Regions from separate parts of the Paenibacillus sp. JNUCC31 genome, predicted to be linked through region 1. Evidence: riboswitches for the same ligand, from Rfam matches in the RefSeq annotation. Region 1 holds a riboswitch; each other region holds the start of a gene.
The links. Region 1 has a riboswitch for thiamine pyrophosphate ahead of JNUCC31_RS01450 (thiamine phosphate synthase). Riboswitches for the same ligand answer to the same signal wherever they lie in the genome.

Region 1 (5,854 bases):
GAGATCTTGGGAGTTATAACAAGAAGTGGAGAAATCGCGCCAATCTGTACTAACGATTCCAGTCCAGCCTTCACCTGATCTTCCTGATTTTTTTCATTAACTAATATGATCATGCTCAGTTCCGTCAATGGTATTTTGGAACCACGCTTCAATTCAGACCATTCCATTAGTTCAACATGATATCCTTCAGCACAAAATACGTCTTTAATATTTGTAACCTGCTCTCCGCTGCCAACCAGTAACATGGATGTTTTCATTTTTTCACCCGGCCTGTCTCTATACGCTTGCTGCATGGTTTCCTTGCTAACGGTCAATTTCTTCTTGTTATCACGTAGCATCGCAGCAATGTTGTATGTCTATCATGCCGTAAAATGAAAAAGTCCATTCCTCAAAGGAACAGACTCAGAGCATTATGTTTCAACCAAAATATCTGTGAACCAGTGTACGGGCCTCTGCGGTATCTTTTGTTCCATGAACAAGAACCCGCCCATCCTGAAAAATGACCATTCGGTACGTTCCAGTTGTAAAAGAGACCAGAAACGGATTGGCTTCCACTTTGCCATCATCCAGTTTCTCCAGACGAACAGCCGTTTGTTGCAAATCCAGTTTCATTTGGCGTGAAGGGCGGATCTGGACTGTATCCCTGCCACATAACACGTCTGTTTTTTCCAGATTGGAGGCAGACAGGTACGGATATGTAGCTTTTTGACCACATGATGGGCAATCTGCTTTTCTGGCACCGTCAACGTTAATGGATATGTATTCATTCCTCCACACGTCAAATGACAGTAACTTGCGTCTCAAGGCATCTGAATTGCCACTAAGTAACTTCATGGCTTCTGCTGTCTGATTTGCCGTAACCATCTGCACCGCTTGAGGGATAATACCTGACGTATCACAGGTGTCTCCACCTAACGGAACCTCACCTAACAAACAGTTTAAGCACGGGGTTTCTCCTGGCAGAAACGTGTAGGTAATTCCATAACTGCCGACACATCCGCCATAAATCCAGGGAATGCGGTACTTCTGAGACATGTCATTAATTAATAAACGTGTATCAAAATTATCCGTTGCATCCATAATCAAATCTGCACTTTGAACCAATTCTTCCAGTTCATCCACTCTCACGTCCATTACTTTGCCTACAACTTCAACGGTAGAGTTAATGTCAGACAGACGCTTCTCGGCTGCCAACGCTTTGGGCATTCGCTGAATGGCATCTTGTTCTACATATAACTGTTGTCGCTGGAGGTTGCTCCACTCCACATAATCACGATCTGCAATGGTAACGTGGCCAATACCTGAACGTACCAGTGTCTCTGCAATGCCAGTGCCAAGCGCACCTGCACCAACAATTAATACTCTGCTGTTACTCAATCTGTCCTGACCTTCCTTACCGATCGGAGCGTACCGTTCCTGTCTGGAGTAACGGTCTGCCTGCTCGGAGGGTCGTGTCTGATTTGTCATGTATGAACCATTCCTTCCGCCGGACTACTTGCTGCCGCGTAACGCTTAATGGGAATCATGCCTGCCTCATAAGCCATTCTGCCTGCTTCAACCCCCATTCTCATGGCCTTAGCCATCTTCACAGGGTCTCCCGATCCGGAGACAGCCGTATTCAACAATACACCGTCTGCTCCCAATTCCATCGCATGAGCCGCATCTTTGGGTGCTCGAAGCCCTGCATCCACAATGACAGGAACGACGGCTTGTTCAATAATTATCTCCAGATTATAGGGATTAATAATTCCTCTCCCTGCCCCTATGGGTGAAGCCCCAGGCATGACAGCATGTACACCGAGTAGTTGCAATCGCTTGGCCAAAATAACATCATCCGAGATATAAGGCAGTACCGTAAATCCCTTTTCAAGCAATATCTCACATGCTTTATACGTTTCAATCGGGTCAGGAAGCAATGTGATTCCATCGCCGATGACTTCTACTTTTATCATATCACAAAGTCCTGAAGCCCGGGCAAGTTCAGCGATTCGCACTGCCTCCTCTGCCGTTGAAGCACCCGCTGTATTGGGAAGCAGGGTATACCTTTTCAAATCCAGCGTGTCCAGAAAATGTTGTTTGTTTCGATCTTCCAGATTCAAACGCCGAACAGCGAACGTTAACACTTCCGTACCTGCCGCTTCAACCGCCTGGCTCTGCACGTCCAAATCCGAAAATTTGCCTGTACCCAGAAGTAGTCTAGATCCGAACGTATAATTCCCAATCTTCAACATAGTTAACCGCCTCCCACAAAATGTACAATTTCAATCCGATCTCCGTCTCTTAATGCCGTCGTCTCATGGTATTCCCTCGTTAAAATTTGCCGATTCAATTCAACCACTACGGTTTTTACTTGCAGATTAAACGAATGGAGCAATTTGTCCACACGATTTAAGCTATCTTCAATTTGCATGGTTTGTCCGTTGACAATGATATTCACTGCAATATCTCCTTTCGATTCATACGATCCGGACTAAGGTCCTGAATTCCCAACGCTTCGGAAGTTTTACCGTAGATTATATCAGCCATTAAGCTGCCCGTAATCGCACTAAGCAGTATGCCATTACGATAATGTCCAAAAGCAGTGAATAACCCGGGAATACTTTCACAAGCCCCTATGTAGGGCAATCCATCCGGAGTCGAAGGTCTAACACCCGCCCATGCCCGGAGAAAATGCGCTTCCTTCATGCCAGGCACCCAGCTTGTCGCAGCTGTAAATAGCTTCTGAATCCCCTGTACCGAGACTTTTGTGTCTGTTCTTCCGGGAAGGCTGGTTGCACCGAGCCACACTTCCCCATTGGCTTTTGGGACAATATATATATCATCTGCATACACCGTTTTGTCAGGTCTGTATCCGATGTGGCGAGGTGAGAAATGCACCGCTGCAATCTCTCCTTTCACAGGCAAAACAGGCAAAATCAGCCCTGCATGTCTCATCAACTCTTCTCCCTGTAACCCTGTTGCAACAATGACGTTCTTCGATGTCATCGTTCCAATGGAAGTTCGGATCCCTTGAACTCCGTTCACATCTATATGCAAACGGACATCCTGTACGCCTTCCATAACCCTTGCACCCATGGCTTGAGCCGCCCTGACATACGCCTGCGTGAGATTAACAGGAAGGATCTCGCTCTCGGAAGGTCTGTAATATGCACCATAGATATCCCTGTTTAACCATGATGCTTCCTGTTGGACAGAGACACGATCCCACCAAAAAGGTTCATCAGAGGAGTTCGAAGATCTGTTATTTTTGTAATTGCTGACCTCACTGTATGAACGAAAGGGAGTAATAAACCCATATTGCTGCAAACCCATCTCCACTCCACTAAGTGAACTGATTCGTTCCTTCTGTTTATGAAGTAATTCTCTGCTCTCCTTCGCGAGCCTCGCCATAACGGCATGAGTGAATCTCTCACTGTCAGCAGCAAGCATCCCGGCAGCTGCACAGGAAGTTCCTCCAGCGATCCGCGAACGCTCAACCAAAAGAACATCATGGCCTCGGGTAGCGAGCTCACATGCAATAGCACAACCGATCACTCCACCGCCTACAATAATGGTTTCAGCATGAAGATTGCCTCGAATTTCCGATCCAATTCTACTCCTTGATACTGCTCTTGGATGATAACCTGAACGTTTCCTTATACTTCTTGCTCCCTCTCTCATGATCTCATCTCCCTGGTTCGGCATACTTCTGTGAATTCGTGATCGCCCGCCGCAATGAAGCTGCTGCCAGTTCCGGGTTGTTGCTTGTCCAAATCGTAGAGATTACCGCAGCCCCTTTGGCGCCAGCAGTTCGGATAGCAGCAATATTCTCCGTTCCAATCCCACCAATCGCGATCACTGGAATTGAAACTTTGGTGCATACCTCAGCCAACGAAGCAAGTCCTCTAGGCTCGCAATTCGGTTTACTGGGTGAGGCGTACACATGCCCGTAAAATAGATAATCCGCCCCACGTTCTTCTGCAACTTTTGCTTCTTCCAGAGAATGAACCGACACCCCTACGCGAAGCCGATCGACTCTCCCCAGCTCCTTATCGTAGCTATGAATAGCAGCTTGGCCCCAATGCACACCACCAAACACCCCATGTTTAGCCAGCTGATCTGAGCCATTCATGATGATTCGGTTAGATGGAACACCCTTTTTTTTCAGGCTTTGGGCCCATTGTATCTGTTGCTCCAGGGTCAGTTTTTTTTCTCGAATGTGGATATAATCGACCCAGCGCCATACATCCGTGGCAGCATGCACAAAAGAGTTCATGTCACCTTTTCCTGGTGAAAGAGCATGCAGTTCGAATGATCCTCTTGTTACATGTTCGTGGAAGATTTCCGTATTGTTCGCCCTCCTCTTGCATATGATTACGCTGAAATAAACAACAAAAAAAGCCACTCCCGCAGGGGAGTGGCCACGAATTTAGTATTCATGGATCAACTGAATGACTGCTGCATACGGTTACTCACTGCATAACAACTACGGAACCCATAATTGTAACAATGTGTATATGCATGTTTCACACTGCAGGCAACATCGCAATAAAATCAACGATAATTGCTCACTTTGTCATTAGCTGAAACGGCCACTTCCCTACGCTGGTATGATCCAGATCAGGTGCAAAGGGTCCGGAATCTAATTCTTCCATCTCAGCCGCATCGTGCGGCCCCCCTAGTGTTCATATGAAGTTGTAGCCTATGTTACCATAGACACCTTTTTTTGTCACCGTACATTTCCATTGATTACGTTGTTCATTCATGCTTAGGGTTGATGTAGTTATAAAAGTAGCTGATCTTGTTCGAGGTTCGAAGATACATACTATTGTTTCTCGGACCAAGCTTCAACATCCCATGTTTTGGTTACCCAGCTTTCATAGAACTCAGGTTCATGTGATACGAGCAACACGGTACCCTTGAATTCTTGCAAGGCGCGTTTTAGCTCTGCTTTGGCTGTCACATCCAAATGGTTGGTCGGCTCATCGAATAAAATCCAGTTGCTTTCACGCATAAGAAGCTTACACAAACGAACTTTTGCCTGTTCTCCACCACTAAGCGCGTTAAGCGGACGGGTGATATGCTCATTTTTCAATCCACATCGTGCGAGATGGCCCCGGACTTCATTCTGTGTCAGATGAGAAAATTCATTCCACACATCTTCGATCGGAGTAATATTACCTGCACGTACTTCTTGTTCGAAATAGGCTGTTTCCAGATAGTCACCCAAGAATGTCTTACCGCTGATTGGCGGGATTTTCCCAAGGATGGTCTTCAGCAGAGTTGATTTACCTACACCGTTACACCCAACAATGGCAATTTTCTCACCACGCTCAATCGTCATCGTCATTTTGGGCAATAATGCATATGAATATCCAATTTCAAAATCAATACCCTCAAAGACGGTTTTGCTGCTCGCCCGGGCATCCTTGAATTTGAATGTGGGTTTGGCTGCTTCGTCTGGACGATCGATCCGTTCAATCTTGCCAAGCTGCTTCTCACGGCTCTTGGCACGACCGGAAGTGGAAGCGCGGGCTTTGTTCCGCTGAATGAAATCTTCCTGCTTCTTGATAAATTCCTGCTGTTTCTCATAAGCATCAATATGCTGCGCCTTATTCATGTCGGCCATTTCAAGGAATTTGTTATAGTTCGCTGCATAACGCGTCAACTTGGCAAATTCCAGATGATATATAACGTTAACGACCTCATTCATAAACTCCGTATCATGCGAAATCAGAATAAACGCATACGGGTAATCCTTCAGGTAACGCGTCAGCCATTCAATGTGTTCCACATCGAGATAGTTCGTTGGCTCATCCAGCAGAAGAGCCGTTGGTTTCTCCAGTAAGAGCTTGGCAAGCAATACCTTCGTACG
Region 2 (5,854 bases), 3.5 Mb from region 1:
CAGGGTGCTTTTGCCGCAGCCGGAAGGACCGACGATGGCTACGAATTCTCCTTGTTCCACAGTCAGGGACAAGCTATCCAGCACGGGCAATATACTGCGTCGCTCGCGGAACGAGGCATGTATATCCAATACCTCCAGCGCTGGCGGTGAGTTTTTTTCTTTTATAGCCATGGCTCCATGTTCAGGACCTCCGCCATGCGTTGGAGTGGTTACAACCGCATCCGGCGCAGCAGCAGCAGCTCCCCGCTCGTTGTGTTCGGCTGTCATCTCGTCATCACTTCCTAACCTTTATATGGGGCTTATTTCAAAGTTATCGCTTCTGCGGCCGCCAGCGTACGAGCAGTTTCTCCAATAGCGCAATGAGCAGGAAGAGCAGCAGACTCAGTGCCACAATAATCATGATGGCCACGAAAAGACGATCCGTCCGATAGGCCGATTTTTGCAGCATCATATAATAGCCGATGCCTTTATCTGCACCGATCCATTCAGCGATGATCGCACCCATGACGCTATACGTAGCGGCAATTTTAATCCCCGAGAACACCGAGGGCAAGGCATGCGGCAGTTCGAGCTTCCAGAAAATTTGGCCGCGTTTTGCACCAGCCATGCGCATATAGTTCATCATCGCCGCATCGGTGCGGGTCAACCCGTCCATGGCGGCTACAGCCACCGGGAAGAAGCAGACCAGGATGATGGTAATCAGTTTGGGCAGCAGCCCAAATCCGAACCAGATCAGCAAGAGCGGAGCAAGCGCAATGGTCGGTATATTTTGGCTAAGAATAAGTAATGGATAGAGTGCAGATTTCAAAAATGGAATCAAATGCAGCACCATTGCAATCAGTAATCCCACGAGCGTACCTGCTGCAAACCCTATCAATGTCAGCTGAATTGTTGCCCATGCATGCATGCCAAGTCGCTCGGATTGGGATGCTGCTTCATGGGCGATGTCCGAAGGCGCTGGCAGCATCCATTTCTCGATATGAAACAGGGAGACGGCTCCCTGCCATACCGCTATAAAGAGAATAACCGCCACAAAGGGCGGCCATACGCTTTTCCAATAGGCATGCATTAGCGATATTTCTCCGTCAGGGTGTCCATGCTGAAGCCGCTCGGGCTATGGGCAATCTTGATCTGTGAGATGATGCTTGGGCTGCCAGCTTCCACGAGAACTTCGTGCATTTTGCGGACAACCTCAAGCAGTTCCTCCAGTTCTCCCTCCATCGTGGTATCGAGTGGGTTAACCTGATATTTTAATCCCGACTGCTGGATAACTTCGATAGCACGATCAACGTAAGGATAGGAATTTTCGCCATTTGGCGTTTTGGGAATGACTTGAATGCTAAGCAGTGTACTTGCCATAAAAGATCACGTTTCCTTTCGAGTTAAATTGCATGAGTTAAACCAGCTTTACACTTTACCACTTCGATTGCAGTACCCTCTTCCGATCGCTGTTATCCCCGGATTTTTTGATTCCATTTTCCTCATGGGGGAAATCCGGGGATAAAGGCGACCACTTCGTTTCTACAGATGGGTTCTGCACTCTTCGTTCTGGTGTAAAAAAGTTAAACTTAAACAATTTTTATTGGGGTAGAAACTCGTTTGTATACGCTTTGGATACATCAACCTGCTGATCAAGCAGTTTTTTGCTAAACATCCAATCGGTATAGTTCTGCCATACTTCCTGCTTCTGCTCACCCCAGCGCGGTGCGTCATCCTGATATTTCGGACTCAGCCACTTCTGGCTCGCGAGTACAAGGTCCTTGTCCAGATCCGGTACGGCCTTAATCAGAATGTTGGCAGCGTCTTCGGGATGTTCGATCGCATATTGATATCCTTCGGAAGTCGCCTTCAAGAACGCTTTAACCAGCTCGGGATCGTTCTGAATCGTCTGTTCATTGGTCACGAGTACAGGGGTGTAGTAGTCCAGCGCATCGGAATAATCCTTCACATACAGCATGTCGATGGGTTCTCCGCGAAGCTCGGCTTCAATACCCGTCCAGGCGTAGAAAATCCAGGCAAAGTCGATATCGCGTTTCACAGCTGTGAAAAAGTCTGCATCGCCCATGTTAATATTTTTTACTTTGGATACATCAGCGCCTTCGCCTTCCATAATGGACTGCATCACGGCTTCTTCTACCGGTGAACCCCAGCCACCATAGGTTTTGCCTTCAAAATCTTTGGGAGACTTGATGTTCCGTTCCGCCGGAGCGGCAAATCCGGATGTATTATGCTGAATGACTGCAGCGATGGACACGAGCGGTACGCCCTGTGTGCGGGCCTGGGTCACGCTCTCCTGATAACTTACGCCAAATGGCACTTCATTCGAAGCCACCATTGTATCCGCGCCTCCGGCACCTGGCTGTACAATCTCGACATTTAAGCCTTCGGCTTTATAAAAACCCTGATCTACGGCCGCATACAGGCCGGTATGATTCGTATTTGGTGTCCAGTCCAGTACCACTTTAATATCCTTGAGGGCTGCATTGTCACCTTCATTGCTGTTTTCGGTGCTGCTGCTGCCATTTTCTCCTGAAGGTGCAGCTTCTTTGCCGCCACATGCGGCCACAGCCACTAGTAGTACACACAAGAGCAATAGGCCCATCATTTTACGCCATCTCATCGTCATTTCTCTCCTTCATGTTGTCCGGCCAGTGGCGCGGGGTACTCCTTGGCTTCATATCCAAGCTTCTTGCATAAATCGACAGATTTATACCAGCTATGATCCGGATGACGTCTTTTTTTCAGCTCTTCTGGCTATGTAAAAGAACATTAAAAAAGCGCCCCGTTACTCCGGGACGCGTGCAGGCGTTAGAGATGTGGCACTCAGCAAAGAGGCTAGGCTGGGCCAATTCGATATACTCCGATTCCTACGCTGGCATGATCCAGATCAGGTCTAAGGGTCAGTATCTTGGTGGGATACACTCTCAGCCGGCCAATTCCGACTCCCCTGGGAAACTATGAAGTTACGGGCATTACTAGGTGTAATTATAGGCCAGAGGCCGATGCATGTCCAGTCAGGAACTGGATAGGGGCACGTATGAAGTAATCAAAGAGGCCCTTATACATGCGTATAACGACCTCTGTCGATGTGTGATTTTTTAACTTTTATCGTGGAGAATCATATAAGGAAATCTGACTGAGTGCAAAAGCATCGGCTTTCGGTTCATAGCCTACCTTTTTCTGAGTGGATTCGAGATTTAATCGTTTAAACCGATTATTCGAGATCCCATGCAGTATGGTGAAGGGCTCCAGATCTGTAGCTGTAATTGCTTTGAACATCAAATTACACAAGTCAGCCGGACTAATATACGCGCTCATATCCCTTCCTCCAGCGCGGGTCCATCCGGTTGAAAATCATCATATGCACCTATACATAGTCAGCTCCAATTCTTAGCGCTGGAAGAACTCAATCCATTCCTTCTCGGGTCCATAAATGAAGAAATAACGGTAACCGTTGGGCAGTGTAATGATCTCTCCATCAATAAACTCGGCCTCGGTTGCCTTAATGCGGTTGTACTCGGACTCAAGGTCATCGACATGGATGGCAAAATGGTGCACTGTTCCTTCGGAAGGCAGCTTGTCGCTGTATCCCTGAATCAACTCAATCTCAGTCTCGTTGCTTCCGTTGAAGCCGAGAAAGGCGAGCTGGATGACGCCGTTGGTATGGGTTACCCGGTCTTTCAATTCAAGACCAACAATCTCCGTATAGAAACGGAGTGTGGTCTCCAGATCACGAACGGCAATGCCAACGTGGTCAATGCGCTTTTGAAAACTCATAATCCAAATCCTCCTTATATTGAGTAAATATTTTCTACCATTTTAAGGGATATCATAGGACTGTGCTATGGGGTTGTCAAACAGGATTTTAATTTTTGGACAAGTCGGCAATGTTCACATAATGTTCACTTATGTGAGGGGGTTCGTCATCTCTATAATTACGAAGGTAAACAGAAAGGATGAGAGAATTGCCAACAACGAAGAAAGAACAAATTGTTTTTGGAATGCTGATGTGCACAGGGATGGTCGTCGTCATGATGACATTTAATTTATGGCACAATGGGTTACTCGGCAAGATGTCCCCGCTTGAGATATTACTTCAGTTCATATTATGTTTTGTCATCGCGTTTTTGGTGGAGTCTTTCATTGTCGGACCTGTAGCGAGAAAGATTGCATTCTCCTTGCCCTTCGACAAGTCCAATAAGATTCTGGGTGTGCTCGCCATGTCATTTTTCATGGTGATTGGTATGGTACTGATCATGTCCATGTATGGAATGATCTCGGCATATCTCGCGGATCAATTAAACGGGGCATCCATACTCCGTACGTACCTTCATACAATCGCTCGTAACTTCAGCCTGGCGCTTCCATATCAGTTGATCATTCTGGGGCCACTCGTGCGATATGTATTTGGTAAATTCATCAAGGATAATGGATCTGTATTGCCTGCCGTTAACAAAAGTGTGTGATTCAGATGGGCCTAAAGTATTTCCTGGGTAATCTTGTGCAAATAAATAGATCGTATGCTCACCTTTAATGAAAGGTGATCTGAGGCAAAGATAGGACACTTTCTACCATGATTACAGCGCTAACGAATCGAGAACATCTTATTGGGCCGGTTTTTAAGGAACGAAAAATCTAACGAATCTCAGCGGCGTTACTATGCTAAGAAACTGCAACGAGAGCTTGATTTGGAGCTAATTATCTAGAATAACGTCTCTAGGATTCGTTAGATTTCAAACATGCAGAAATGGAGATGAATAGCGTGTACCAGGTTCGTTAGAACAGAATAACGCTAAACAAGATGTCCACCGCCAATTCATGACGGTGGACATCTCAATCTCTATAATAGGTATTTTGTTTCTGATTCTAATTCTCAGGTTTGCCTCGACACATAACTGTTAAGTCACTGTATCGACCGCATGTTTGTTCTGCCATTGATACGTGATCACGCTAATGACAAGCAGCCCAACCGCAAAGATGGCGAGCATCCATGCGGATTGGTTAACTTCCAGATGATCCAGACTCCAGCCTGTAACCAAAGGCAGAATGGCACCGCCAACTCCACCTGATGCAATCAGGATACTGGGCGTCGATTCTTCGGTTCCAAGCAGCATTTTGCTGGCGAAGACGAGGGCGATGGAGAACACGCCAGACAGTGCAAGTCCCAGTAAGAGAATGATTAAAAATGCGGACCAGATCTGGTTGGTGAACGGAAAAATCATCAATAGCAGAACGGCCGCGAGGCAGCTGTACAGAACGTAGACGCGATATTGAAACTTCTCCGCAATATATCCGGCAAACAGCCGTCCAACAGACATGGCGATCCAGAAGCAGGTAACACTAAGCGCAGCACCTGCTTCCTTCATGTTCATTTTCTCAATCAGAATGGCGGGCATGAAGTTGGCAAGACTCATTTCGGTTCCAACGTAGAGAAAGAAAAACAGAACAAATAAAGACAGAAGAGCCAAATTGCGCCCGCGATAGATTGAACGAGATGGCTCAACGTCTGAAGGGGTTGTTCCATTTGGCGATGCAGCAGCGTGAGCGTGTACAGGAGTCTGGTCTGAGCTACGTCGACTCAGCTCGCTGTCCAGCTCACCGAATGAACTTTTGGCCCAGAAAATGAAGGTCATCGCTGCACAGACAGCAACCACAAGGAAAGACAGCCGCCAGTATCCGGCAGAGATTAGACCGCTGGCAATGAGCGGCATGACCATGGCCCCGATACCGAATAACACTTCGAGTCGGCTCATGGCGACCGCGGTATTATCTTTAATTGCAGCAATGATGATTGTACCGATGACAGCCTCAATCATCCCGAATCCGAATCCGGCTGCAGGAGCAATGACGTACA
Region 3 (5,854 bases), 3.5 Mb from region 1:
GCCCGCCAAACGGCTGACCTTTTTCATTCATCAGTGGCAGTAAAATATTCAGGCTTTTGGTTTCGATCTCCGGGTCAAGTGGAGAAGTTTCGTTCTCATGCGCGAGCAGAATGTTCAGCGCATCCTCGGGGTGCTCTGTCACATATTTCTGTCCTTCCTGCATCGCTTTGATGAACCGGGTAAGCTGATTCTTTTTCAATTCAATACCCGTGTCACTTGCAGTCAGTACCAGCTCATAATAATCAGGTACGCCGTAATCAACGGGATTGATCGATTTCATGGCATGGCCTTCCTTTTCCAGAATCAATTGCTCATGGTTAATAAAACCGCCCATAATGGCATCTGCCTGCCCGGAAGCCAGGGAAGGAATCAGGTCAAATCCCACATCTACCAGATTCATCTTGTCGGGATTACCTCCATCCTGGCTGATCATGGTACGCACCATTGCCTCATACAGAGGAATTGAGGAATAGCCGACCGTCAATCCTTCAAGATCTTTAGGCGACTTCACTTTACCGTCTGCTTCAGTTAATAGATGCACGAGTGGATGCCGAACGACGGCCGCAATGGAACGTACAGGAATGTTTTCCCCGCGCGCAAGCAAAATTTGCGGCTGGTAGCTCAGCGCCAGATCGATTTTTCCGGCAGCAACCAGTTTGAGTGAGTCATTGGTATCGGCAGGCATTTGAACATCAACATCCAGACCTTGATCCGCGAAGTATCCTTTCTCCTGAGCTACATAGATGAAGGAATGCACTGCATTCGGATACCAGTCGAGCATGATGGATAGCTTGTCTTTGGAATCTACTGACGTTTCGGTCACAGATGATTCTGTATCTTTGGTATTGGAAGCTGAATCCGTAGCAGGCGTGTTGGTGCCCGTCTTGCTGCATCCGCTAACGATCAGCAACAGAGCTATGAGCAGGAGAGGGAGCAGGGAATATATATGCTTATTATTCATTACGTAAAGTTCCTCGTTTCTTCCTTGTTATCTGTTATGAAATTCATAAAATTCTACATACCGGTGATTGGAAACCGATGTGCTGCTATGGCCTCCCAGCGGATAGTAAGGGGAAGACGCTAAGTAAGATAAACCTGTCCCGTCAGGTCTACCTCCGAAAGTTATCCAGCCTTTCTTCTACCTGCATGACGTGGTGCAGCGAATCTTCTCTCCATCCATGCAATGAGTACAAACAGGGCGATACCAAGCAGGGATAACAGCACAATAGCGGCGAACATCGCATCCGTGTTCATGTTGCTCGACATTCTGCGACTGAAATAACCGAGACCCTTGCTTCCACCGAGCCATTCCCCGATCGTTGCACCGACCACACAGTACACTACAGACATTTTTAGTCCCGAGAAGAAGGAGGGAAGGGCAAGCGGAATCTGGAGTTTGCGAAAAATATCCCACTTGCTGGCCCCCATCGTCCGCAGCAATTCACGCTGCTCCGGATCACCCTGGCGCAGTCCATCGTAGGTGCTAACTACAATCGGGAAAAATGCGATCAGGAATACCACCGCAACTTTACTCCACAGCGTGTAGCCAAACCACAGGATGAAGACGGGGGACAGGGCAATCAACGGAATCGTCTGACTGATCAAGATGAAGGGATATAACGCTTTTTCAATCGACCGATTCATATACATACCTGTTGCAAGTGCAATTCCGGCACCAATAGACAAGCCAAAACCAACGACAACTTCCATCAAGGTAGCGGGCAGATGTGTAGCCAGCAGAAGGTGGCGATGTTCATACAGCGAACTGGCAATCGCCGTCGGGGCTGGAATGATGAAGGAAGGCACCCATCCCATATGCACAATCCACTCCCAGAGGGCAAGCAGCAAGATCATGAGCAAAAGAAACAGACCATAACGGGCAAGCCAACCTCTTACGCTATGCTTCATGCTATCTCTCAAGTTACCGTCTCGCATGCAATTGTTCCTCCAGTAATCGTCTCATCTGAACGAGAGTCGGTTCGTAGATCATGTCCGAATGTCTTGGACGCGGCAAAGGTACTTCCATATCTTGCAGCTGTTGGCCTTGGCCCACTGGAGTTAACAGGATAATCCGATCACTGAGCAGCAGGGCTTCTTCAATGTCATGCGTGATGAACAACACGGTTTTGCCCAGGCTTTCCCACAGCTCCAGCAGCCACCGATGCATCTCCCGTTTGGTCAGGGCATCGAGTGCGCCGAATGGTTCATCCAGCAGCATGAGCTGGCCGCCTGTCAGCAAAGTACGAAGCAGCGCGACACGCTGGCGCATGCCACCCGACAGCTCGTCCGGGTAAGCATGCGCGTAGCCGGATAAGCCAAATCTGTCGAGCCCAGCGAGAATGTCCGCTCGCATCCTTGCCTTATCCTGCCGCCCTGAAGCAAGTTCGGAGGGGAGCATGCAATTCTCCATGACGGTTCGCCAGGATAACAGGAGGTCCTTTTGTGGCATGTAGGCCACCTGGCCCAGTCGCTTTCCTTCTTGAACCCAAGGAATTTCAATGGTTCCGTGGGTGGGCTCAAGCAAGCCTGCCAGCAGCTTGAAGAGGGTGCTTTTACCGGAGCCGCTGGAGCCGATGATCGAGACGAATTCTCCTCTCGCTACACGCATCGACACATTGGAGAGCACAGGGGAATCCCTTTTTCCCGGGAAAGCATAGCTCATGTTGTGAATGGTGATGTCGTCACCCATTTTCTCGCTTCCTTTCCTCCTCGTTATCAAACAAACAGCAAACTGCGGGATCTCTAATTACACCTTCTGATCTGCCCGCAGAACGCGAAAAAGACCCACCCATTTCCGGAGAAATGAGTGGGTCTGTAAGTTCAATTCACATTAAATTTCATCATCAACATGAAAAAATCCACTTACTGAAAGGCCGCTCCACTTCCCTCCGCTGGTATGATCCAGATCAGGTTCAAAGGGTCCGAATCGTTCGATTCGTCTCAGCCGCAAGGCTCCCCTAGTGTAATGTTCAAGATATGCAGTTGTGTACTCAGCATATATCATAAAGAAGCGGAATGTAAAGAGCCTGATCAGGCAGGTCGTGGTGAGGAAGATAAATGAATGAGGGAAGAAGTCATATACCGACTAGGGAATGAGTGCGCCCAGCTCACGGATCAAACGGGCAATCTGCTCAGGTGTACCAATCGTAATCCGAAGCCAGGTAGGCATGCCGAATTCGGCACCGCCGCGAACAGAGATGCCTCGGTTCAACAATTCTCTGGTAATGGGGCCACTGTCCTGTAACAGATCCACCATGATGAAATTCGTTTCGGAAGGGATGTAGGGTAATTTCCACTGATCAAAGGATTGCATTAACGTTTCCCGTCCCTGACGATTGTAGTGCAGGCAATGAGAGACAAATTCATGATCATCCAGGCTGGCCGAAGCAGCGGCTTGGGATGTGGCTGTCAGACTGATGGGCAGCTTGACCCGGTTAATGCCTTCAATGATGCTTTCATTCCCGATGCCATATCCGATTCGCAGGCCGGCCAGCCCATATATTTTGGAGAAGGTCCGCAGAATAATCAGATTATTGTACTGTTCCAGCAGCTTAACCGTATCCGGATAATCTTCGCTTTCCGCGAATTCATAATACGCTTCGTCCAGGACAACCACGACATGGGAGGGAACATGTTCAAGTAAACCAAGCAGGGCATCTGCCGTGAAAATGGTTCCGGTCGGATTATTCGGATTGCACAGCCAGATGATTCGGGTTGAAGCATTGATCCGTTGCCGGAATTGCTCCAGGTCCAGCGAATGGTTGACCAAAGGCACTTCATGAATAACACCGCCTGCCAGCAGGGTAGCGCCTTTATACCAGTTAAAGGAGGGCACCGGAATGAGTGATTCCTCGCCGGGATTAAGATAAGCTTGGGCGGTAAGGGTCAGTAGCTCGAACGATCCACTGCCAAATACCAGTTGGGAGGTACGCACACCCAGCCGCTCCGCAAGTTTGTCACGCAACAGTTGGCTGGAACCGTCGGGGTATTGTGCCAAAAGATCGGAGCCCAGGGATCGGACTGCTTCCGCAGCCAAGGGAGAAGAGCCAAACGGATTCTCGTTCGCTGCGAGTCGATCGACACTTTCCAGTCCCAACTCCCGCCGAATCTGTTCCATGGATTTGGCAGGTGTATAGGCTGGAATTTGATTTAACAGGTCTTTGACAGGAGGAGAGGGAATGGGTGAAAGGGATTGCATGATCATACCTTCTTTCCAGTGGAATTAGATCGAGAATGATATCTGTTTCTGGGCAATCTGCTGTGCTGTTTCTTGTGGAGGAGTCAACAACCGATTAAGAATCAGGTTTTCAAAATGAGCAAACCCGCTGTCCCGAACGCGTGGCCGCTCCAGCGTAATTCGGGTATCCATCGTTATATGACCATCCTCGATTAACAGTACCCTGTCAGCAAGTGCAACCGCCTCGCTGACATCATGAGTGACCAAAATGACGGTCAGCCCTTCTTCTACCCACAAACGTTCGATTAATTGCTGCATCTCAATCCGGGTTAAAGCATCCAATGCACCCAGCGGTTCATCCAGCAGCAGTAAGCGAGGATGACTGGCGAGTGCGCGTGCCAGAGCGACACGTTGTTTTTGCCCGCCCGATAATACTCCCGGCCAGTCGCCTTCACGCTCTCCGAGTCCTACATTGCGAAGCGACTGGCGTGCATCTTCCTTGTTCTTGTCGGGGATGCCCAACCGTACATTGTCGAGCACGGATTTCCAAGGCAGCAGCCGGGCCTCCTGAAACAGAAACCTTGTCTCGGGTGCGGTACTGCCAAGCTTTCTATTGCCCAGCATAACGTTACCTGAAGAGGGGGCTTCCAGCCCGGCGATCAGACGCAGCAACGTACTTTTGCCACAACCGCTTCGTCCAACGATGGCTACAAATTCCCCTTGTCTCACACTGACGTTGATGTCGGATAGAATCGTGCGCTGATCATACGATTTCTGAACCCCATCCACTTGCAGAAAAGGACTGATCTGACTTGTGCTCATGAATAAATTCACGCTCCTTCACATTACTTGCGGGATAGAGCCGGGTTCCAGCGCAGCCAGCGCCGTTCCAGCCATTTGGCGATGGTGTCAGACAGCTTGCCCAGCAGGGCATAGAGCAGAATGCTTAAGACAATCACGTCCATCTGCATGAATTCCCTTGCGTTCATCGCCATATATCCAATCCCCGCATCCGCTGCAACCGTCTCGGCTACGATAAGTGTTAGCCACATGATGCCAAGTGCGTACCGAATACCCACCAGAATGGAAGGCAGCGCACCAGGCAGGATAATGTCCTTATAAAGGGACCAACGGCTGAGGCCATACACTTTGCCCATTTCAATCAGACCGGGATCGACCGACCGTATGCCGTGGAACGTATTCAGATATACCGGAAAGAATACGCCCAGGGAAACGAGAAATAATTTGGCTTCTTCACCGATCCCGAACCACACAATAACGAGGGGGATCAAGGACAGATGCGGAATGTTACGGATCATCTGGACCGAGGAGTCGGCGATCTTTTCCGCAAGAGAGGAAATGCCATTCAGTACACCCAGCAGGAAACCCAGACCTCCCCCGATGACGAAACCTCCCAAAGCCCGCCTGGCGCTGATACTTATATTGTTCAGCAACTCACCGTTACGAAGCAGACGAAAGAAGGCCTCCAGTACCTGAGCGGGACGGGGCAAAATATTGGCTGCAACGACTCCAGACGCAGTGAGCCATTGCCACAGAGCCAGAATGAGCAGTGGTACAACAAAAGGAAGACATTGGTTAAACCATGCCCGGTTAAAAGTGTTAGAACGCACGTTATACATACCTCCTTGCTTCGTTCGTTATTGGCTACCAGGAGCT
Region 4 (5,854 bases), 3.7 Mb from region 1:
ATAAGAGGACTCAAGCTCAGGAACCAGTGCTCGCAAAACGATCGTATGCTCCTTCTCCTGCTCTTTCCAGAAACGGATCTCTTCGAGTACCCGCAGAGGCAGCAGATGCCCATATCCATACCAATTCATATACGGTGAACCTCCATTCAAATTGAATTCAAATTCAGACCCAACAGCAGAAATAAAATTGGCTAGCCCGGTTCGCTCCATTTTAATGTACAAGCTAGAGCTGTCTTTAATTACGTCCCAAGAGTATATTCTCCCGGCATGTTGTCCTATGTGTACATAAAAAAAAGAGCCCCTAAGGGCTCTTCAATTACCGAATCATCACGATTCTCCGCTATTGGTATTATCCACATCATCGCTGCTTGTCTTCGTCACATGACTCAGGAATGTGGAGACACGGCGCAGATATTCCTTCGGATGCTCCCGGAAGATCAGCTCATGATGCGCATCGTCCACAATCCACTCATCGGAATACGGATTGGTCTGGTTGGCAGCGAGCAGCTCCGCAATAGGGTAAGGGGCTTTCTCGTCCTCGGTACCATGGATGAAGAAGATCGGGAAAGGATAATCTTCTTTTTTCACTTCCTGATACGGAATTTGCTGCAATCCGGTTCCGTTCAGAATCGGGAACAGCAGGTTCATAATCTCCAGCGTAGGCTGACGCGGCAGATCAATCTGATTATGGATGTTGTGGTACAGTGTATCCGGCTCCAGCAGGAATGTGCTGTCCAGAATCATCGCATCCACATCTTTGGTAATAAGTCCAGTCTGGAGGGCCGTACCGGCACCCATGGAGAAGCCCCATACGACAAGTTCCTGAGCTCCGCGCTGCTTGGCAAATTGAATGGCACCAAGCAGCTGCTGGGACTCGGCTTTACCTCCTGTAGCGACGGCCTTGTTCACCTGGGAGGCGAAGCCATAATCGAACATCACCACATTAAATCCGAGCTGGTGAGCATAATGGGCCAGATCATACATCGGAACCCAGGTTTCCTCACGATTCGCACCATATCCATGGCTGAATATGATCGTTTTGTTCGCATTATTGTCAGCTGGGATATACCAGCCCTGCATCGTTCGACTGCCGTCAGCTGCCGGGAACGTGATGTCTTGATACTTCATGTTCTTGGCCTGCATGGGATTGGAGAAGACGGGCGCCACAGTTGGATTGGATAATACCCAGGCAATATACCCGTGTAGTGCAATGAAACAAAAGAGCAGAAAAAATACAACGGAGAGCAATAACGCCACGACAATATGTTTGAACCGGATCAGCCTCGGTGATAACGAAGAGGGCAGATCGGACACTTTCGTTTGCAGCGGGGCTTCGCTCTGGGATGTCTGATACATGATTGCCCCTCCTTTTAAAATCAAATGAAGATAACAACGAGACGAACAGAGCGGATAAATGATAATGATAAATGATTTTTCTGACTACTTATGAAGCAAAATCTGAATTTAATATATCTTTATCGTATGTTCCAATATAGTCAAAGTCAATTGATTGGAGGCATTTGTTACGCAATTGTTATATAGTTCTGAAGATATATGGTTAACATTTCCTAAGGGTGCAAATTGCAGGGGATTTATATTTATAAAAAGAAAATATTTACACTTCTCCCTATTCCATATTGGCGCTTTTGGTTTACAGATGAGACCGTTTCTCATATAATTTATGTAACCGAGTTTCATGTGATGAAACATGAGGAGGATAACATCCATGGAAGACCGCAAGTTAACCGTCCGGGCTGTAGAACGGGCGCTGGATATATTATTATGTTTTACAACCCGTAGTGATCTGGGACTCACGGAAATTGCCAGCCAGATCGGTCTGCACAAAAGTACAGTCCACCGTCTGATGGCAACTTTGGAGGAACGAGGATTCGTCATCCGTGATGCAGCAACCGAGAAGTATCGACTCGGCATACGTATATGGGAGCTGTCTGCACATATGTCTCGAAGCGATGATCCAGCCATTCTGCTCCTTCCTGCGATGGAGCGGCTAAGAGATCGGCTGGGCGAAACGGTGAGTTTGTATTTGCGTGATGGCAGTGAGCGGATTCGGATTCAAGCCGTGCAGAGTGATCAAGCGATTCGCCGTGTGGCTCCGGTGGGAGTGAGGCTGCCGCTATCCGTGGGAGCGTCCAGCAAAGTGCTGATGGCTTTTGCGACCGAAGAGGACCGTGAAGATCTGATGAATGGGCCGGAATGGCCTGTATTTATCGATCCCAAAGTGTATCTTGCACAGATGGGTGACATTCGTGAACATGGATACGCAACGAGTTATGAGGAACGTGAGCCGGGAGCAGCAGCCGTATCTGTCCCTATTATGGACCGCAGAGGTAATATCGCTGCCGCCTTGTCGTTATCCGGCCCAGTTAGCCGCCTGTCCCAGAAGACCTTGCACGAATATGCACCTGTGTTGAAGGAAGCTGCCACACAGATGGGACTTATGCTGTCCTGATTTCAGATTTCTGGAATATAAAGGTTGTCTTTTTTATTTCGATACGCTACTCTGTAATGGACGGCCTCACAGGCCAGCATAACTGAATATGGATCTGCAGCGTATATGCTGCAACTTGTTAACGTTACTGGGGGAGTCCGAATTGTCCGGACTGAGACGGAATCGCATGAGATTCCGGACCCTTTGCACCTGATCTGGATCATACCAGCGTAGGGAAGTAATCGGCGATACGACCACGAACACCACATATGTGACTTATGGATGGACTCCGCTCTGGAGCCTGAATGAGTTGCATGAGTGGTGATGGACATAGGCCGGTTCCCTTGGGAACCGGCTTTTTTATATACCGTATACAGGCGGAAGACGATACCAGAGCTGCTTTTTGGACAAGTGCCAAGAGTGGTTGGCGAGCGTTGGGGAGGAAGTTTTTTTTGCCCCGAATGTCTGTATTACTTGGAATGTGATGTCCTTATCTTCTGGTGTATGACCGCTCTTTCTTTTTCTGTGTTGTGGATGATCCAGGACTGTGCGCAGAGCTATCAATCCAGTCGATTACCAATGAGGAGGAGACAAGAGCGATGAGTACAGAGAACAGAACGATGGGACAAGACGAGCAGGATCAGCCGTTGGAAAAGAGTACAGGTGCGGCCGGACGGGTTCAGCCCTTCCCGGGCAGCCGCAAAGTGTACATTCAGGGCTCACGACCGGACATTGCTGTACCGGAGCGTGAAATAGCCCTTCATGACACGAATACTCCCCAAGGGGTGGAGCATAACGAGCCGCTGCGTGTCTACGATACGAGCGGACCAATGACTGATCCCGGATTTCATGCCGATATCCGGGCAGGGTTGCCCGCGCTGCGTACCCGCTGGATTACGGAGCGTCAAGATGTTGAGGCCTACCAGGGACGAATGGTAAAACCGGAGGATAACGGATTGAAACCGGGCGGGAAGCGAGCTGGAGCCGAGGAGTATCCGGGCTTGCGTGGTAAACCGCTGCGGGGACAGGCTGGGCGCTGCGTGACCCAGATGCATTATGCAAGGCAGGGAATGATCACCCCTGAGATGGAGTTCGCCGCCATTCGTGAAGGGGTGGAGCCGGAGTTTGTGCGGCAGGAGCTGGCGAGTGGCAGGGCCATCCTGCCGTCGAACATCAATCATCCGGAGAGTGAGCCGATGCTGATCGGGCGTCATTTTCACGTGAAGATCAACGCTAACATCGGAAATTCTGCTGTATCCTCCTCCATCGAGGAAGAGGTGGAGAAGATGACATGGGCCGTGCGCTGGGGCTCGGACACGGTGATGGACCTGTCCACAGGTCGAGACATTCACACTACCCGGGAATGGATCATCCGCAATTCACCTGTGCCGATTGGCACGGTGCCGCTCTATCAAGCGCTGGAGAAGGTCAATGGCGAAGCTGAAGCACTGACCTGGGAGTTGTATCGAGACACGCTCATCGAGCAGGCAGAGCAGGGCGTGGACTATTTTACGATTCATGCCGGCGTGCTGCTGCGATATATTCCAATGACCGCCAAACGGATGACCGGCATTGTGTCACGGGGTGGGTCCATTATGGCAGCATGGTGCCTTGCGCATCATCAGGAGAATTTTTTGTATACCCACTTTGAAGAAATCTGTGAAATTATGAAAAGGTATGACGTGGCGTTCTCTCTAGGGGACGGACTGCGCCCGGGAAGCATCTACGATGCCAATGATGAAGCCCAGATGGCTGAACTGGCTACGCTTGGTGAACTCACGCAGGTTGCCTGGAAGCATGATGTGCAGGTGATGATCGAAGGTCCGGGACATGTGCCGATGCACAAGATTAAGGAGAATGTCGATCTGCAAATGGAGATCTGCAAGGAGGCGCCGTTCTATACGCTGGGACCGCTGACGACCGATATTGCACCAGGATATGACCACATTACCTCAGCGATTGGTGCAGCGATGATCGGCTGGTTCGGCACATCGATGCTCTGTTATGTTACGCCAAAAGAACATCTGGGCCTGCCCAACAAGGATGATGTACGGGAAGGGGTTATTGCCTACAAGATCGCTGCTCATGCCGCCGATCTCGCGAAAGGCCACCCGCGTGCCCAGCGTCGGGACGATGCGCTGTCCAAGGCACGGTTTGAGTTCCGCTGGCGGGATCAGTTCAACCTGTCACTGGACCCGGAACGAGCGCTGTCCTATCATGATGAGACGCTGCCAGCCGAAGGGGCCAAGGAAGCCCATTTCTGCTCCATGTGCGGGCCAAAATTTTGCAGCATGCGTATAACGCAAGATATTCGTGCCTTTGCCGTGGACAAGGGACTGTCCGAGAATGAGGCCGTGGTTGCGGGCATGCAGGAAAAGGCAGAGGAATACCGGACACGCTCCTAGGCGTCGTTACAACGCAATCTGGACAGCCTGACATAGTGAAAAGCCGTTCCTCTCCGTGATCGCGGAGAAGAGCGGCTTTAACTTGGGTACGTGGTGCGCACACTTACTCTTAAAGAACAAGAAGTGCGACTCAATATATGTTTATCAGTTATAGGTTGATTGTCTAACAGATGCATAATAATATGAATATAAGTAAAAACAAATAAGAGTAGTCAGGCCAATGGCTACTCCTGCACAGCATTTGCGATGGGTATTCCTCCAATTACAGCATCTTAAGACGAAGTGACCCGTCAGGCCCTCAACCTGTGGCGGGTCACTTCTTTTTTACGGTCTATGTATGTCAGGAGTGCAATAATTAACATTGCGAACAGGCAGCCCCTAACGAACCGAGCACACGCTATTTGCCGTAATTTCAACAGATCTGCGATTTAACGAGTCACAGAAACGTTATTTCTTGAGATGCACGTCCTGCTGTACTGAAATCGCATGTCTGGACCCCATTAAGGTGGCTCAGGTTCGTTAAACTTAGCAGATCACGATAATTCTGCTAATAAGACGGGCTGGTTTCGTTAGAGTTTTTGCTCCAATCTAGAGCAAGAGAACTTCTGGAACAAGTTCTTCAGATGAGATGTCGCATCACTGACTGATCTTTGGCGTGGCGTTACCGATATAAGCAGTCTGGAAAATCAGTTTTTATATCGACGCACCGCTCATACGCACTTACCGCTCAACATTAACGCCGAATTATGTTCAAATTCTTCTCCAAATACGCCGCAAGCGAAGTCAATGGACTATAGATCAACATGCCTGCGTCTGCGGTGACACGCGCCGCTGCGGGAGCCATGGACAGTTGAGCAGCGATTACCCTTTTAGTAGGGAACTGCTCAGCAATTTGCTGTAATCCAGCACTCACCGCCGCTAGATAGCCTTCCTTATCGCCTCGCATAATTAACTCAAATGTCCCTGGGATCAGCACCGCTTCAGTCCCCATGGTCACGGC

Region 2: it holds a riboswitch for thiamine pyrophosphate, as region 1 does, so the genes downstream of both, JNUCC31_RS16935 (ABC transporter substrate-binding protein) here and JNUCC31_RS01450 (thiamine phosphate synthase) in region 1, are expected to answer to the same signal.
Region 3: it holds a riboswitch for thiamine pyrophosphate, as region 1 does, so the genes downstream of both, JNUCC31_RS19300 (ABC transporter ATP-binding protein) here and JNUCC31_RS01450 (thiamine phosphate synthase) in region 1, are expected to answer to the same signal.
Region 4: it holds a riboswitch for thiamine pyrophosphate, as region 1 does, so the genes downstream of both, thiC (phosphomethylpyrimidine synthase ThiC) here and JNUCC31_RS01450 (thiamine phosphate synthase) in region 1, are expected to answer to the same signal.

The regions. Positions count from the first base shown of each region.
Region 1 covers NZ_CP062165.1:360,255-366,108, forward strand. The annotation lists gene JNUCC31_RS01425 (winged helix-turn-helix domain-containing protein) at 1-338, opposite strand, end outside; gene JNUCC31_RS01430 (MoeB/ThiF family adenylyltransferase) at 418-1,467, opposite strand; gene JNUCC31_RS01435 (thiazole synthase) at 1,464-2,231, opposite strand; gene thiS (sulfur carrier protein ThiS) at 2,234-2,437, opposite strand; gene thiO (glycine oxidase ThiO) at 2,434-3,660, opposite strand; gene JNUCC31_RS01450 (thiamine phosphate synthase) at 3,665-4,255, opposite strand; TPP riboswitch at 4,560-4,669, opposite strand; gene JNUCC31_RS01455 (ABC-F family ATP-binding cassette domain-containing protein) at 4,805-5,854, opposite strand, start outside.
Region 2 covers NZ_CP062165.1:3,896,215-3,902,068, forward strand. The annotation lists gene JNUCC31_RS16920 (ABC transporter ATP-binding protein) at 1-171, opposite strand, end outside; gene JNUCC31_RS16925 (ABC transporter permease) at 311-1,069, opposite strand; gene JNUCC31_RS16930 (thiamine-binding protein) at 1,069-1,359, opposite strand; gene JNUCC31_RS16935 (ABC transporter substrate-binding protein) at 1,580-2,620, opposite strand; TPP riboswitch at 2,847-2,959, opposite strand; gene JNUCC31_RS16940 (hypothetical protein) at 3,106-3,318, opposite strand; gene JNUCC31_RS16945 (VOC family protein) at 3,391-3,777, opposite strand; gene JNUCC31_RS16950 (DUF2798 domain-containing protein) at 3,966-4,466, shown strand; gene JNUCC31_RS16955 (MFS transporter) at 4,899-5,854, opposite strand, start outside.
Region 3 covers NZ_CP062165.1:4,418,718-4,424,571, forward strand. The annotation lists gene JNUCC31_RS19290 (ABC transporter substrate-binding protein) at 1-961, opposite strand, end outside; gene JNUCC31_RS19295 (ABC transporter permease) at 1,123-1,935, opposite strand; gene JNUCC31_RS19300 (ABC transporter ATP-binding protein) at 1,922-2,689, opposite strand; TPP riboswitch at 2,867-2,969, opposite strand; gene hisC (histidinol-phosphate transaminase) at 3,086-4,198, opposite strand; gene JNUCC31_RS19310 (ATP-binding cassette domain-containing protein) at 4,223-4,999, opposite strand; gene JNUCC31_RS19315 (ABC transporter permease subunit) at 5,023-5,808, opposite strand; gene JNUCC31_RS19320 (ABC transporter substrate-binding protein) at 5,836-5,854, opposite strand, start outside.
Region 4 covers NZ_CP062165.1:4,188,458-4,194,311, forward strand. The annotation lists gene JNUCC31_RS18270 (Fe-Mn family superoxide dismutase) at 1-129, opposite strand, end outside; gene JNUCC31_RS18275 (alpha/beta hydrolase) at 328-1,356, opposite strand; gene JNUCC31_RS18280 (IclR family transcriptional regulator) at 1,727-2,470, shown strand; TPP riboswitch at 2,590-2,703, shown strand; gene thiC (phosphomethylpyrimidine synthase ThiC) at 3,070-4,854, shown strand; gene JNUCC31_RS18290 (hypothetical protein) at 5,588-5,854, opposite strand, start outside.